2 regions of the Caballeronia sp. LZ035 genome follow, and region 2 is predicted to be linked to the other one. Evidence: riboswitches for the same ligand, from Rfam matches in the RefSeq annotation. Region 2 holds a riboswitch; the other holds the start of a gene.
The links. Region 2 has a riboswitch for thiamine pyrophosphate ahead of QCE88_RS15180 (FAD-dependent oxidoreductase). Riboswitches for the same ligand answer to the same signal wherever they lie in the genome.
Positions count from the first base shown of each region.

Region 1 (6,221 bases), 1.8 Mb from region 2:
GAACGCCGATACGTCCACACGAAAAGATCCACGGCGCGCGAGACATCCAGATACTCGTACACGCCCAGCATCGCGCAAGCATAGTCGTGCGGATCAACATCGAGGAACGACAGGGGCGAGCAGTTGTACAGCATCAAGGGGATGTTCGCCGCCAGTCGGCTCGTGCGCTTGTTGCCGTCTTCGAATGGTTGCAGATAGGCCAGATTTACCCACAGGAAGAAAGCATTCTCGACCGGGTTCTTGATCAGCCTTGCCTTGCCGAGAATGGTCGCCAGCATATCTTCGAGCAAGGCCGGAACCTGGGTCGGTACATACACCGTGTCGCTGATGTGAACGAGCCTGGTGCGAATGGCGCCCAGCGAGTCGGTATCTGCGAGCAGATCCTGCATCAGTACCGCGTGCAGATTACGCACGAGCGCCATCGAAAGGCCTTGCATTGGCACAGCCTCGACCAGGAACTCGATAGCAGCCTTGTGATTGAGCAGCATGACCGCTTCCGCATCGCCCTCTGCCGTTCCGCGCTTGAACAAGCGCTCCGTAGCCAGCAGGCTAAAGCGATTGCCCTCCAGGCGGGAGGACGACCACGACAGGTCGATGAGAAGTTGTTCCAGCACCTTGCGCGCGTAGGTTGCCACAGGCTGTTGGTCACGCAGCCGGCCGTCGCGGTAGAGCGTTTCGGCAACGTCCTGCGGCATCAGCCAGCTTTCGTTGGGAACATAGTCGTCGACGAAACTGCGCTGGTAAGTCACAGGGTCGCGCGCTGCCAGAGGCAGTTCGAGCTTGCGACTCAAATCGATCGAGGCGTCGGACCATGCCGGATGAGCCTCGGCAGACGGGACTTCCTGGAATCGCGCCCCGTGGATCAGGCCCGTAGCAGCGTCTTCATTCAGGCGATAGCGCGTCGCCCGCGCCTGACCGCTGCGGATAAGCTGGCCGCTGGCGCACAGCGCATCCAGCATTCGGCGAACGGTGGCAGCACTGGTCTGAGTCGCTTCCAGAACCTGAGTGGATGTCACCTCGGCGTATCCCTTTCGCGCCAAGTCACGAATGGCGTCGAGCACCCGTTCCCGATTCAATGTGTCCATGTTCTGCTGCGAATCTGTTCAGTGAGCAGATTCTAGCCAAAAATGAGCGGATTCTCCATTTTGAACAGATTCTGAGCGGATACTGATTGGATTGTGAGCAGATACTCGGTCTTGAGCGGATTTTGTTGGCGCTCTTTTGCGCAACGAAAAACCGGCCGCAAGCGACCGGTTCTCTTGAACCAAACCACCCGTCCGACTCACTGCGTATCCGGCAACTCCCGCACCGGTTGCTGCGTATTCCCGCCCTGCGCCACCAGCAACCGGATCTTCTCCGGAATCAGCTGCGAAAGCGCATTGCCGGAAGGAAGCGTCGTGATCAGCCAGTCCGCGTTATTGACCAGATCGAACGAAGCCGACTTATAAACCGGCGTCTTCGACCCTGGCAGCGTCGCGATCAGCTGATACGTGCCCCCGGACACGTAGATTGAATCCTGCGTCGTCGCAGGCACCGCGTTCTTGTAGGACACGCCTGCCATTGTCGGGCTGACGTTCGCAATGCTCGCGTTCGGCGCGACCAGGTACAGGTCCAGGTTCGGCGCATTCGTCGATGCGTTGAAGGCCCGCACCCGCGCGCTGCCTGAGAGCAGACCCTTGTCGAAGGGGTCGTCGATCACCGCGATCGACGGCAGGAACCCCGCGTCCGGCAACGCAATCACCGTGTATTCGTGACCCTTGGCCGCGTTGTTGATGCTGGTATCGGTGGCGAGTTGCGTCGTCGTGTTGACGGCCGCGTACGAGAAGTTGTGCTGGCCCGTGTCGATGTTCGCGAAGTTGGTTGCCGTCGGGTAGGCCAGGTTTGGCTGGAGGATCTTGCCGTTGTCGTAGAAGTCGACGTTCGGGCCACCAGGCAGCGCGTGAACGAAATGGACCTGGGGCTGCGTGACGCCGATCTCCTTGCCCAGATCGTCCGAACTGCCGCCGCAAGCGGACAGCACGGAGGCAACGGCGGCGAGCGCGGCTGCGGTGCGGATGAGCTTCATGATTCCACCTTCCTTGTTGTAATCGACCACCTCGTTATGCGGATCGGTACGCGCGAACGTCGAGATGTCTACCCCTTCCACCTCGCGGACCGACCTTCTGTTTTCCTTCCTTGCCGGTTTCGGCGGCGCAAGTCAGGCCGCGCCATCCGGTGTCAGCAATGAGCAATGCCCATGCCCCGCGCCGGTGCGTACCGACCGCGCGCGTGGCACGCGGCCTTGTGTGGCAAGGCTTCGGAATTGGTTAGAGGAATCGTTCGGAAAAGCCGGACACGCAGTTGCCGTCGTCACGCGTCGCGTCGCACGGAATGGTGGTTTTTACAAAAGCAAGCGCTCAGCGCAGTCCGCGCCGGCGGTGATCGAACCAGAACGACAGCCCGACCGACAGCAGGATCACGACCGTCGCAATGACGGTCCAGCGCGTGACGATCTCGCCCAGCAGCAGCGCGCCGAGCAGCACGGCGACGACCGGATTCACATACAGGCAACTGGTCGCGACGATGGTGCTGGTATGGCGGATCAGGAAGTTGTAGGCGACATACGCGGCCATCGAACCGATCAGCATCAGGTACAGGAACGAGACGCCCGCGCCGAGGCTGACATGGGTCAGGCGTTCGCCGGCGGCGAGGGCGATACCCGTCGCAATGAGCCCGCCCAGCCCGATCTGCAGCGCCGTGGACATCAGCAGATCGGTCGGCTGCGGCAGACGGCCCGCCAGATGCGCACCGCCTGCCCAGAAGATCGCGGCGCACAGGATGGCGAGCGTGCCGACCGTGGAACTGGGCGACGGATCGCCGTGATTCAGCAACACGATGCCGATCAACCCGAGCGCCACCGCGAGCCACTCGCCGCGCGCGACGCCCCGGCCTGACAGCGCGGTGAAAATGGTCGCGAAGAGCGGCACGGTGGCGACCATCACGGCCGCGGTGCCGGTGCCCACGGTGCCCATGCCGTAGGCCATCATTCCGCTCGACAGCCCCTCGAGCAAGGTGCCGACGATCGCCGCATTGCGCACTTCGCGCGCGCTCGGCCAGACAGCCTTGCGATGCACGGCGAGCGCGAACAGCCCGACACCCGCGCACAGGTTGCGCAAGCCGCCGAGCAGCAGCGGCGGAAACGATTCGAGCGCGAGGTGAATGCCGAGATACGTCGAGCCCCAGACGAGATAGACGACGGCCAGCGCCAGCACGACCTGCCCCTTGAAGGAGCGCGGCGCACGGAATGGAAAACGATCGGGAAAACTGAATGGCAGGCGCGGCGGCGGAAGCGCGGACATGCGTTACTCCGCGACGGCTGCGCGCCGGATCGATGAAACAACTACCGGCGAAAGCGCTGCGGCGAAAACCAGACTCAACGGCATGGCGGAACGAGGAAATGCGGAATGAACGGGATGCGCGGGAAGGGCCACAAGCGCCCCGGGAAAACCCGGAATTTGCAGCGCCCGCCATTATGCAGTAAGCGCCCTGCCCATTCGAAGGATTTCGCCGTTGGTTGCCAAGACGCCACGCCGCGGTGTAATGTCACGGCTGCTAACGCGGGGGTCCTGCGTTGCGCATCGCGGTTTGGCCGGCCTGACAGGGCCGAACCGCTTCGTGCGGCGTGGGTGAGAAATACCCTTTGAACCTGATCTGGATAATGCCAGCGCAGGGAAGCGTTCGGGCTCCATGGCCTGCCGCATCCGGCCACCTCTTCCGAGCCCGTACCTTTCCATCTCGTTCCTCCTGTCTAGCTCCTGAGTCAGCCCGGGCAGCGTCATCGCTCGTGCTGAAAAAATATCGTCCCTATTGCTTCGCATGGGGCGGAAGCAAGCGCGCACGCGCTCGCTTCTGTCACAAGGAGAAACAGCACATGAATGCCAATCCCAAGTTCCTGTCCGAAAACGCCGTCGTCGACGCCGCCGCCATCGCGCCGCTGCCGAACTCGCGCAAGGTCTATGTCACCGGTTCGACGCCCGACATCCGCGTGCCGATGCGCGAAATCACGCAGTCCGATACCCCCGACGGCTTCGGCGGCGAGAAGAATCCGCCGGTCTACGTGTACGACACGTCCGGCCCGTACACGGACCCGGACGCGAAGATCGACATCCGTTCGGGACTGCCCGCGCTGCGCGGCGCATGGATCGAACAGCGCGGCGACACCGAAGCACTCGCGGGTCTTTCAAGTGACTTCGGCCGCGAGCGCGCCGCCGACGCGAAGACTGCCGAACTGCGCTTCCCCGGCCTGCACCGCCAGCCGCGCCGTGCGCTCGCCGGCAAGAACGTCTCGCAGATGCACTACGCGCGCGCCGGCATCATCACGCCGGAGATGGAGTACATCGCGATCCGCGAAAACCAGCGCCGCGCCGAATATCTCGAAAGCCTGAAGCAGAGCGGCCCGAACGGCGAGAAGCTCGCCGCCATGATGGGCCGCCAGCATCCGGGCCAGTCTTTCGGCGCGGCGGCGTTCGGCAAGGACGCGCTGAAGGCGATCACGCCCGAGTTCGTGCGCGAGGAAGTAGCCCGCGGGCGCGCCATCATCCCGGCAAACATCAATCACCCGGAAAGCGAGCCGATGATCATCGGCCGCAACTTCCTCGTGAAGATCAACGCGAACATCGGCAATTCGGCGGTGACGTCCTCGATCGGCGAGGAAGTCGACAAGATGACCTGGGCGATCCGCTGGGGCGGCGACACCGTAATGGACCTCTCCACCGGCAAGCACATTCACGAGACGCGCGAGTGGATCATCCGCAATTCGCCGGTGCCGATCGGCACGGTGCCCATCTACCAGGCGCTCGAAAAGGTCAATGGCAAGGCTGAAGACCTGACCTGGGAAATCTTCCGCGACACGCTGATCGAGCAGGCCGAGCAAGGCGTCGACTACTTCACGATCCATGCCGGCGTGCGTCTGCAATACGTGCCGCTGACGGCGAACCGGATGACGGGCATCGTGTCGCGCGGCGGCTCGATCATGGCGAAATGGTGTCTCGCGCATCATCGCGAGAGCTTCATCTACGAGCACTTCGAAGACATCTGCGAAATCATGAAGCAGTACGACGTCTCGTTCTCGCTCGGCGACGGCCTGCGTCCCGGCTCGATCTACGACGCCAATGACGAAGCCCAGCTTGGCGAACTGAAGACGCTCGGCGAGCTCACGCAGGTGGCGTGGAAGCACGACGTGCAGGTGATGATCGAAGGTCCGGGCCACGTGCCGATGCAGCTCATCAAGGAGAACATGGATCTCCAACTGCAATGGTGCGACGAGGCGCCCTTCTACACGCTCGGGCCGCTGACGACCGACATCGCACCGGGCTATGACCACATCACGTCGGGCATTGGTGCAGCGATGATCGGCTGGTTCGGCACGGCGATGCTCTGCTACGTCACGCCGAAGGAACATCTCGGCTTGCCGAACAAGGACGACGTGAAGGTCGGCATCATCACTTACAAACTCGCGGCGCATGCGGCCGACCTGGCCAAGGGTCATCCCGGCGCGCAGGTGCGCGACAACGCGTTGTCCAAGGCGCGCTTCGAGTTCCGTTGGGACGACCAGTTCAACCTGGGTCTGGATCCGGACAAGGCACGCGAATTCCACGATGAAACCCTGCCGAAGGATTCGGCCAAGGTCGCGCACTTCTGCTCGATGTGCGGCCCGCATTTCTGCTCGATGAAGATCACGCAGGACGTGCGCGACTTCGCGGCGAAACAGGGCGTCAGCGAGCAGGAAGCGCTGGCGAAAGGCATGGAAACCAAGGCGATCGAATTTGTGAAGAAGGGTTCGGAGATTTATCAGCCGACCTGATGTCTGACGCCTTTCAGTAGCTATCAACGGCCTGACGCGCTTCGCGTGCGTCAGGCCGTTGTTCTTCGTGCATCCGGCGCGGGCCTTGTCCAGTAACGTCCGGGCCTCTCCTGACGAATCAGGCACCTTTCCTGCTGATCAAGCGACGAAGCGGTCCGGACCATCGCGGCCCTGCAGATGCCTGGAAGCCGCACCGCCGCCGCTTCGCTCAATATCGTATTGGAGAGTCGACATGAAAAACATCAAACAGATCGGCGTCGCTGCAACGGTCGTGGCGCTTCTCGGGGGCCTGACTGCCTGCGGCGACATGAACACGCGTCAACGGGATACCGCGATCGGCGCAGGCGTCGGTGCGGCGGGCGGCGCCGTTATCGGCGGC
Region 1 is NZ_JARUXS010000001.1:1,391,482-1,397,702, reverse strand. It holds gene QCE88_RS06555 (Fic family protein) at 1-1,085, opposite strand, end outside; gene QCE88_RS06550 (DUF4397 domain-containing protein) at 1,283-2,065, opposite strand; gene QCE88_RS06545 (EamA family transporter) at 2,397-3,338, opposite strand; TPP riboswitch at 3,589-3,730, shown strand; gene thiC (phosphomethylpyrimidine synthase ThiC) at 3,911-5,842, shown strand; gene QCE88_RS06535 (glycine zipper 2TM domain-containing protein) at 6,075-6,221, shown strand, end outside.
Region 1: another riboswitch for thiamine pyrophosphate. It lies ahead of thiC (phosphomethylpyrimidine synthase ThiC); the one in region 2 lies ahead of QCE88_RS15180 (FAD-dependent oxidoreductase).

Region 2 (6,221 bases):
GCGCAACCGCCTGAAGAAGAGAACAAGCCGCTGGTGTGGCCGTACTGGCCGATCAAGCTGCGCACGTCTTCGTCGCATGAAGAGGGCTGCGAGCGTGACTGGTCGGTGGCGACGAAGCGCTTCGAAGGCAAGAACGGCAAGGTCGAGAAGCTGATTGCGGTGCGCGTCGAGTGGAAGGGCGGCAAGATGCAGGAAGTGCCGGGTTCCGAGTTCGAGATGAAGGCCGATCTCGTGCTGCTCGCGATGGGCTTCACGCAGCCAGTGTCGCCGGTGCTGGAAGCGTTCGGCGTCGAGAAGGATGCGCGCGGCAACGTGCGTGCTTTGACGGAAGGCGACAAGGCGTATTACACGTCCGTGGACAAGGTGTTCACGGCGGGCGATATGCGGCGCGGCCAGTCGCTGGTGGTGTGGGCGATTCGCGAAGGACGGCAATGCGCGCGGTCGGTCGATGCGTTCCTGATGGGGAGCAGTGAGCTGCCGCGGTAAAGGGTTGTGCCGGCAGGTTTGAGAAAAGGCGGATGGTCGAAAGGCTGTTCGCCTTTTTGGTTTGGAGGAGCGCAGGCGCTGTTGACTCTTGCGCCAGACAGATAAGAAAAAACCGCACCGGCAATCCCTCACCGATGCGGTCCTCACGACCCGCCCAAACCAGCAACCCCGCCTCAAGCCTCCGCCATCATCCTTTCGATCTCGATCTTGTAGTCATGGAACATCGCGACCGATTCACGATGCGCGACGCTTAGAATCGCCGCCTTCGGCAGCTTCTCCAGCACCGTGTTGTAGATATGGAGTTCGTTTTCCGCATCGAGCGCGCTGGTGGCTTCGTCGAGGAACAGGAAATCCGGCTTGTGCAGCAGCACGCGCGCTGCGGCCAAACGTTGCTGTTCGCCCGGCGACAGACTCCGCGCCCAGTGCGCGCTTTCCTCCAGCCGGTCCACATACGACCCGAGATTACAGAGGCGCAGCGCCTCGCGTGTTTCTTCGTCGCTGAACGTGCCGCCCGGCGACGGATACGCGAGCGCCGCACGCAGCGTGCCGATCGGCAGATAGCTCACTTGCGGGATGAACATCATCTTCGCGTCGACGGGTGCGTCGATGGTGCCGTCACCAAACGGCCACAGGCCCGCGAGCGCCCGCATCAAGGTGCTCTTGCCCGATCCCGACGGCCCGACCACCAGCCAGCGCGAGCCCGGCTCGACCGACACGTTCGCCACCCGCGACAGCGGCGTGCCGTTCGGCAGCGCGAGCGTGAGATCCTTGGTCGTGAGCGAGGGCGTGCTCGTGTAGTGCAGGTTGATGCCACCGCGCTCGGTGGCGGGCGAGTTTTCCTCGCGGATGTGGGTGGACCGCATCACGCGCTTGAATTCACGCAGACGATTCACCGTGGCGCGCCATTCGACCAACGTCGAATAACTGTTGATGAACCAGGAAAACGAATCGCTGACCGTGCCGAACGCCGATGAAATCTGCATCAGCACGCCAAACGAGAACGCCCCTGCAAAGTAGCGCGGCGCCGCGACCATGATCGGAAAGATGATGGCGATCTGGCCATAGAAGCTCAGCACGAAGGTCATGCGCTTCGTGTACTTCATGATCAGCCACCAGTTGTCGCGAATGCGCTGGAAAATGGACTTGGCGTTCGCCGTTTCGGTCGTGATGCCGTCATAGAAGGCGATCTGCTCGGCGTTTTCGCGCACGCGGATCAGCCCGAAGCGGAAGTCCGCTTCCACCTTCTGCTGCTGGTAGTTGATCGACACCAGCGGATGGCCGACCTTCTGGATGATCAGCGAGCCCAGGATCGCGTACAGCGCGGCGGCCCAGACCATGTAGCCTGGAATCGTGATCGGCGTGGCGCCGAGCGAGAAGGTCAGCGCGCCGGCAAGGGTCCACAGGATGGTGATGAAAGTGACCAGCGTGACGAGCGTCGAAAGCAGGTCAAGCGAGAGTGAAAGCGTCGTGGTCGCGAAGGATTGCAGGTCGTCGCTGATCCGCTGGTCGGGGTTGTCGGCGAGCCGGTCGCGTTCGATGCGGTAGAACGCCTTGTCGCCGAACCATTGTTCGAGATAGCGGTTGGTCAGCCATTGACGCCAGCGGAACGCCAGCATCTGCCGCAGATATCGTCCGTACACCGCGAGCAGGATGTACGCGAAGGCGAGGCCGGTGAAGATCAGCAGCAGGTGGGGAAAATCCTTGACGTTCTTGTTCTGCAGCGCGTTGTAGAAGTCTGCGTTCCAGCTGTTGAGCCGCACGTTGATCCAGACGACCGTCATGTTGATCGCGATGATCGCCACGAGCAGGCCCCAGGCGAAGCCGCGTTCCTCGGAAACCCAGTAGGGCTTGATGAGGCTCCACGCCGAGACTTCGTCGGCCTTCTGCTGCGTGTTTTCGGTACGGGTGTCGATCATGAGCTTCCTGCCGATGCGCCCTTCGGGCGGCGGGTTATTGCGTGGTCGCGCGACGGGCATGCTGCGCGGTGCGGCCGGCTGCGGCCTGTTGTCTTCCGGGCAGCCAGTTTCGGGCCTGCAAATTGTTCCGGGCTTGCCTTAACGCTCACTTAATTTCGCGCGATCGCCGGCTGAACCATGTTCGCGGCATTGTGCCAGAGTGCCGCCGCACACGAAAAAAGCAGGGCGCAATCCCGGTTTGCAGCGCGTTCGCCTTTCATGGTCTAATGACCTTCGACGAAACAGGGGTGCTTCGCATGCATCGACGGCCGAAACCGGCCCTCACGCAGCGAGGCTGAGAGAGACCCTTTGCACCCGATCCGGGTAATACCGGCGAGGGAAGTTTCCGGAGAACGCGCGACACCCGCGCCATTCCTCCAGTTTCTTCCGCACCTTGTCCTTTCCGTCCGGCGCGCATCCGCTGCCGGGCCGGTCTCTCCGCCCATGTCGTCCTTGTGATGTGCCGCAGCGCCTGCACAGACGGATCGGGCCATTTCTGCCTTCCTCCTTGCTGATGCAGCGTCAAGCATAGGCCTCGTGCGCGTGCTTCATGTGCCCGTGCCGGCCGATAGGAGACATCGAATTGAACAGCATCCATCAGACCGCCGACCCCCAGGCGGACTTCGCCGTGATCGGCGGCGGGCTCGTTGGCCGGCTCGTTGCCTGGCAGCTTGCGGGCGCGGGGCATCAAGTGAGTCTTTTCGAGCGCGGCGACGCGCTCGGCTCGCAGTCGGCCGCCTGGGTGGCGGCCGCGATGCTGGCGCCGCTCGCCGAGGCCGCCAGTGCGGAACCGCTCGTGGTCGGGCTCGGCGCGGCATCGCTCGAACGCTGGCCGGAGATCATCGCGCAATTGCCCGAGCCGGTCTTCTTTCAGCGCAACGGCACGCTCGTCGTCTGGCATGGCGCGGATCGCGCGGAAGCGCCTTTGCTCGAACGCCGGCTGCGCGCCAATTCGCCGGCCGGCTTGCTCGACGGTGGCTTCGTCAAGCTGGCCGGCACCCAGCTCGCGCAGGCGGAACCGGCGCTCGGCACGCGTTTCGCGCAAGGCTGGCTGCTGCCGAACGAAGGTCAACTCGACAACCGCCAGGCGCTCGCCGCATTGGCCGCCGGACTCGCCGCGCGCGGCGTACGCACGCACTGGAACACCTGCGTCGATGCCATGCCCGACGCGCGCTGGATCATCGATTGCCGCGGGCTCGGCGGCAAACCTGCCTGGCCCGCGCTGCGCGGGATTCGCGGCGAAGTGGCGCGAGTGCACGCGCCGGGCATTGGGCTGTCGCGGCCGGTGCGCCTGCTGCATCCGCGTTATCCGCTCTATATCGCGCCGAAGCAGGACGATCTGTACGTCATCGGCGCGACTGAAGTCGAAGGCGAGGACATGTCGCCGGTGAGCGTGCGGTCCGCGCTCGAACTGCTGAGCGCCGCGTTCGCCGTGCATCCGGGTTTCGGCGAGGCGCGCATCCTCGAACTCAACGCCCACTGTCGGCCGACCTTGCCGGATCACCGGCCAGCCATCGTCTGGGACGGGGCGCGGACTGTGCGTGTGAACGGGCTGTATCGGCACGGCTTCATGATCGCGCCCGAAGTCGCGGACACCGCATGCCGGCTGGCGGAAGCCCTCAGCGCCGGCGAAGTGTCCAGCCATGCGAGCTTCGACCACCATCGCCACGCCGCGCGCTGGCCGGAACTGCTGCACGGCGCGGCCGCTGCCGTCTCCGCGCCGGCGCTGTCGCACTAGATGAGAGGCAAAAAGCCATGAACATCCGCATCAATCAGCGCGCCTTCGATCTGCCCGACGCCGCCACCGTCAACGAGGCGCTCGCCGCCTTCGGCGCGAAGCCGCCGTTCGCGGTCGCGCTCAACGGCCAGTTCGTCGCGCGCGGCGAGCACGCCATCCGTACGCTTTCCGCCGGAGACCGGCTCGACGTCGTGTCGCCCGTCGCGGGCGGCTGAGTCGCATGACGCACATCGAAGAATCGAAGGATCCCATCATGACCACACAGACCGCCGACGTGCTCACGCTCTACGGCCAGTCCTTCCCGAGCCGGCTCTTGCTCGGCACGTCGCGTTATCCGTCGCTGCAATCGCTGTCGGACGCCATCGACGCCGCGCGTCCCGGCATGGTGACGGTCGCGCTGCGGCGTCAGTCGGAGACCGGCGAGGCCGGCTTCTTTGACGTGCTCAAGCGCCACGGCGTCGCGCTGCTGCCGAACACGGCGGGGTGCCAGAGCGTCGACGAAGTGCTGACCACGGCGTACATGGCCCGCGAAGTATTCGAGACGCCCTGGATCAAGCTCGAACTGATCGGCGACGACTACACCTTGCAGCCCGACCCGATCGGCCTGGTCGAGGCGGCGTCGAAGCTGATTCGCGACGGCTTCAAGGTGCTGCCGTATTGCACGGAAGACCTGGTGATCGGCCGGCGTCTGCTCGACGCGGGCTGCGAGGCGCTGATGCCGTGGGGCGCGCCGATCGGCACCGGGCGCGGCGTGACCAATCCGTACGGGTTGCGCACGCTGCGCGAGCGTCTGCCGGACGTGCCGCTGATCGTCGATGCCGGGCTCGGTGTGCCGTCGCACGCCAGTCAGGTGATGGAATGGGGCTTCGACGGCGTGCTGCTCAACACGGCGGTGTCGCAGGCGACCTTTCCGCCGCAGATGGCGCGGGCGTTTGCGCTGGGCGTGGAGGCGGGGCGCACCGCGTTTCTCGCCGGACCGATGGCCGAGCGCGACAGCGCGCAGGCGAGCACGCCGGTGGTCGGCATGCCGTTCTGGCATCAGGAAGGAGGGGCGGCATGAGTCTCCTGAACCGCGAAGTGTTCTGGCCGCCGGCGGATGAACTGGTCGAGGTCGCGGAACGCATCCGTGCCCGGTTGGGTGACTGGCCAACTGCCGACACGCGCTGGCGCATTTGCCTGACCGCGCCTGAAACGCCGCAGGCGACCGACCTGATCGTGTTCACCGAAGCGCGCGACGCCGATGTCGACGCCGAGCGCCTGACGAAGCAGGGCGCGGCCGTGCTCGACGCCCACGAGGAGCGCACGGTGCTGCGCCGGGGCGGCGAGCGGTTCGCACTGGAAGGTGCACGCAGCGATGACTGGCTCGCGGCGCTCGCGGCATTCCTCGATTGCAACTTCGAGCCGCACGACGCGCTGGTGCTCGCGCTCGCGTGGCGCGCCGGCGACGAGGCGCGCACTGACGCATGGCCCGTCGATTTCGCCACGTTCCCGCGCGTCGCGGACCTGCCGCCCGCGCCGGAAGGCGGTTTTGCGCCGTGTCCGGACCGGCTCGGGCTGTATCCGGTGCTGCCGGATGCCGCCTGGGTGGAACGGGTGCTCGATCTCGGCGTGCGCACGGCGCAGCTGCGTCGCAAATCGACCGCTTCCGACACGCCCGCCGTTCTGCGCGAGCAAATCGCGCGTTCGGTCGACGCGGGGCGCCGGCATGGCGCGCAGCTGTTCATCAACGATCACTGGCGCGAAGCGATCGCGGCGGGCGCCTATGGCGTGCATCTCGGCCAGGAAGACGTGCAGACCGCGGACCTGAATGCGATTGCGCGGGCCGGCGTGCGGCTCGGCCTGTCCACGCACGGCTACTACGAGATGCTGCGCGCGCTGCATTTCCGGCCGAGCTATCTGGCGCTCGGCGCCGTGTTCCCGACCACGACCAAGGTCATGCCGACGAAGCCGCAGGGCCTGGCGCGGCTCGCGCGCTACGTGCAATTGCTGTCGGGGCGCGTGCCGCTGGTGGCGATCGGCGGGATCGATGCCCGGGCGATGCC
Region 2 is NZ_JARUXS010000001.1:3,237,068-3,243,288, reverse strand. It holds gene QCE88_RS15195 (glutamate synthase subunit beta) at 1-486, shown strand, start outside; gene QCE88_RS15190 (ABC transporter ATP-binding protein/permease) at 660-2,402, opposite strand; gene QCE88_RS15185 (hypothetical protein) at 2,401-2,544, shown strand; TPP riboswitch at 2,676-2,800, shown strand; gene QCE88_RS15180 (FAD-dependent oxidoreductase) at 3,025-4,179, shown strand; gene thiS (sulfur carrier protein ThiS) at 4,197-4,394, shown strand; gene QCE88_RS15170 (thiazole synthase) at 4,433-5,239, shown strand; gene thiE (thiamine phosphate synthase) at 5,236-6,221, shown strand, end outside.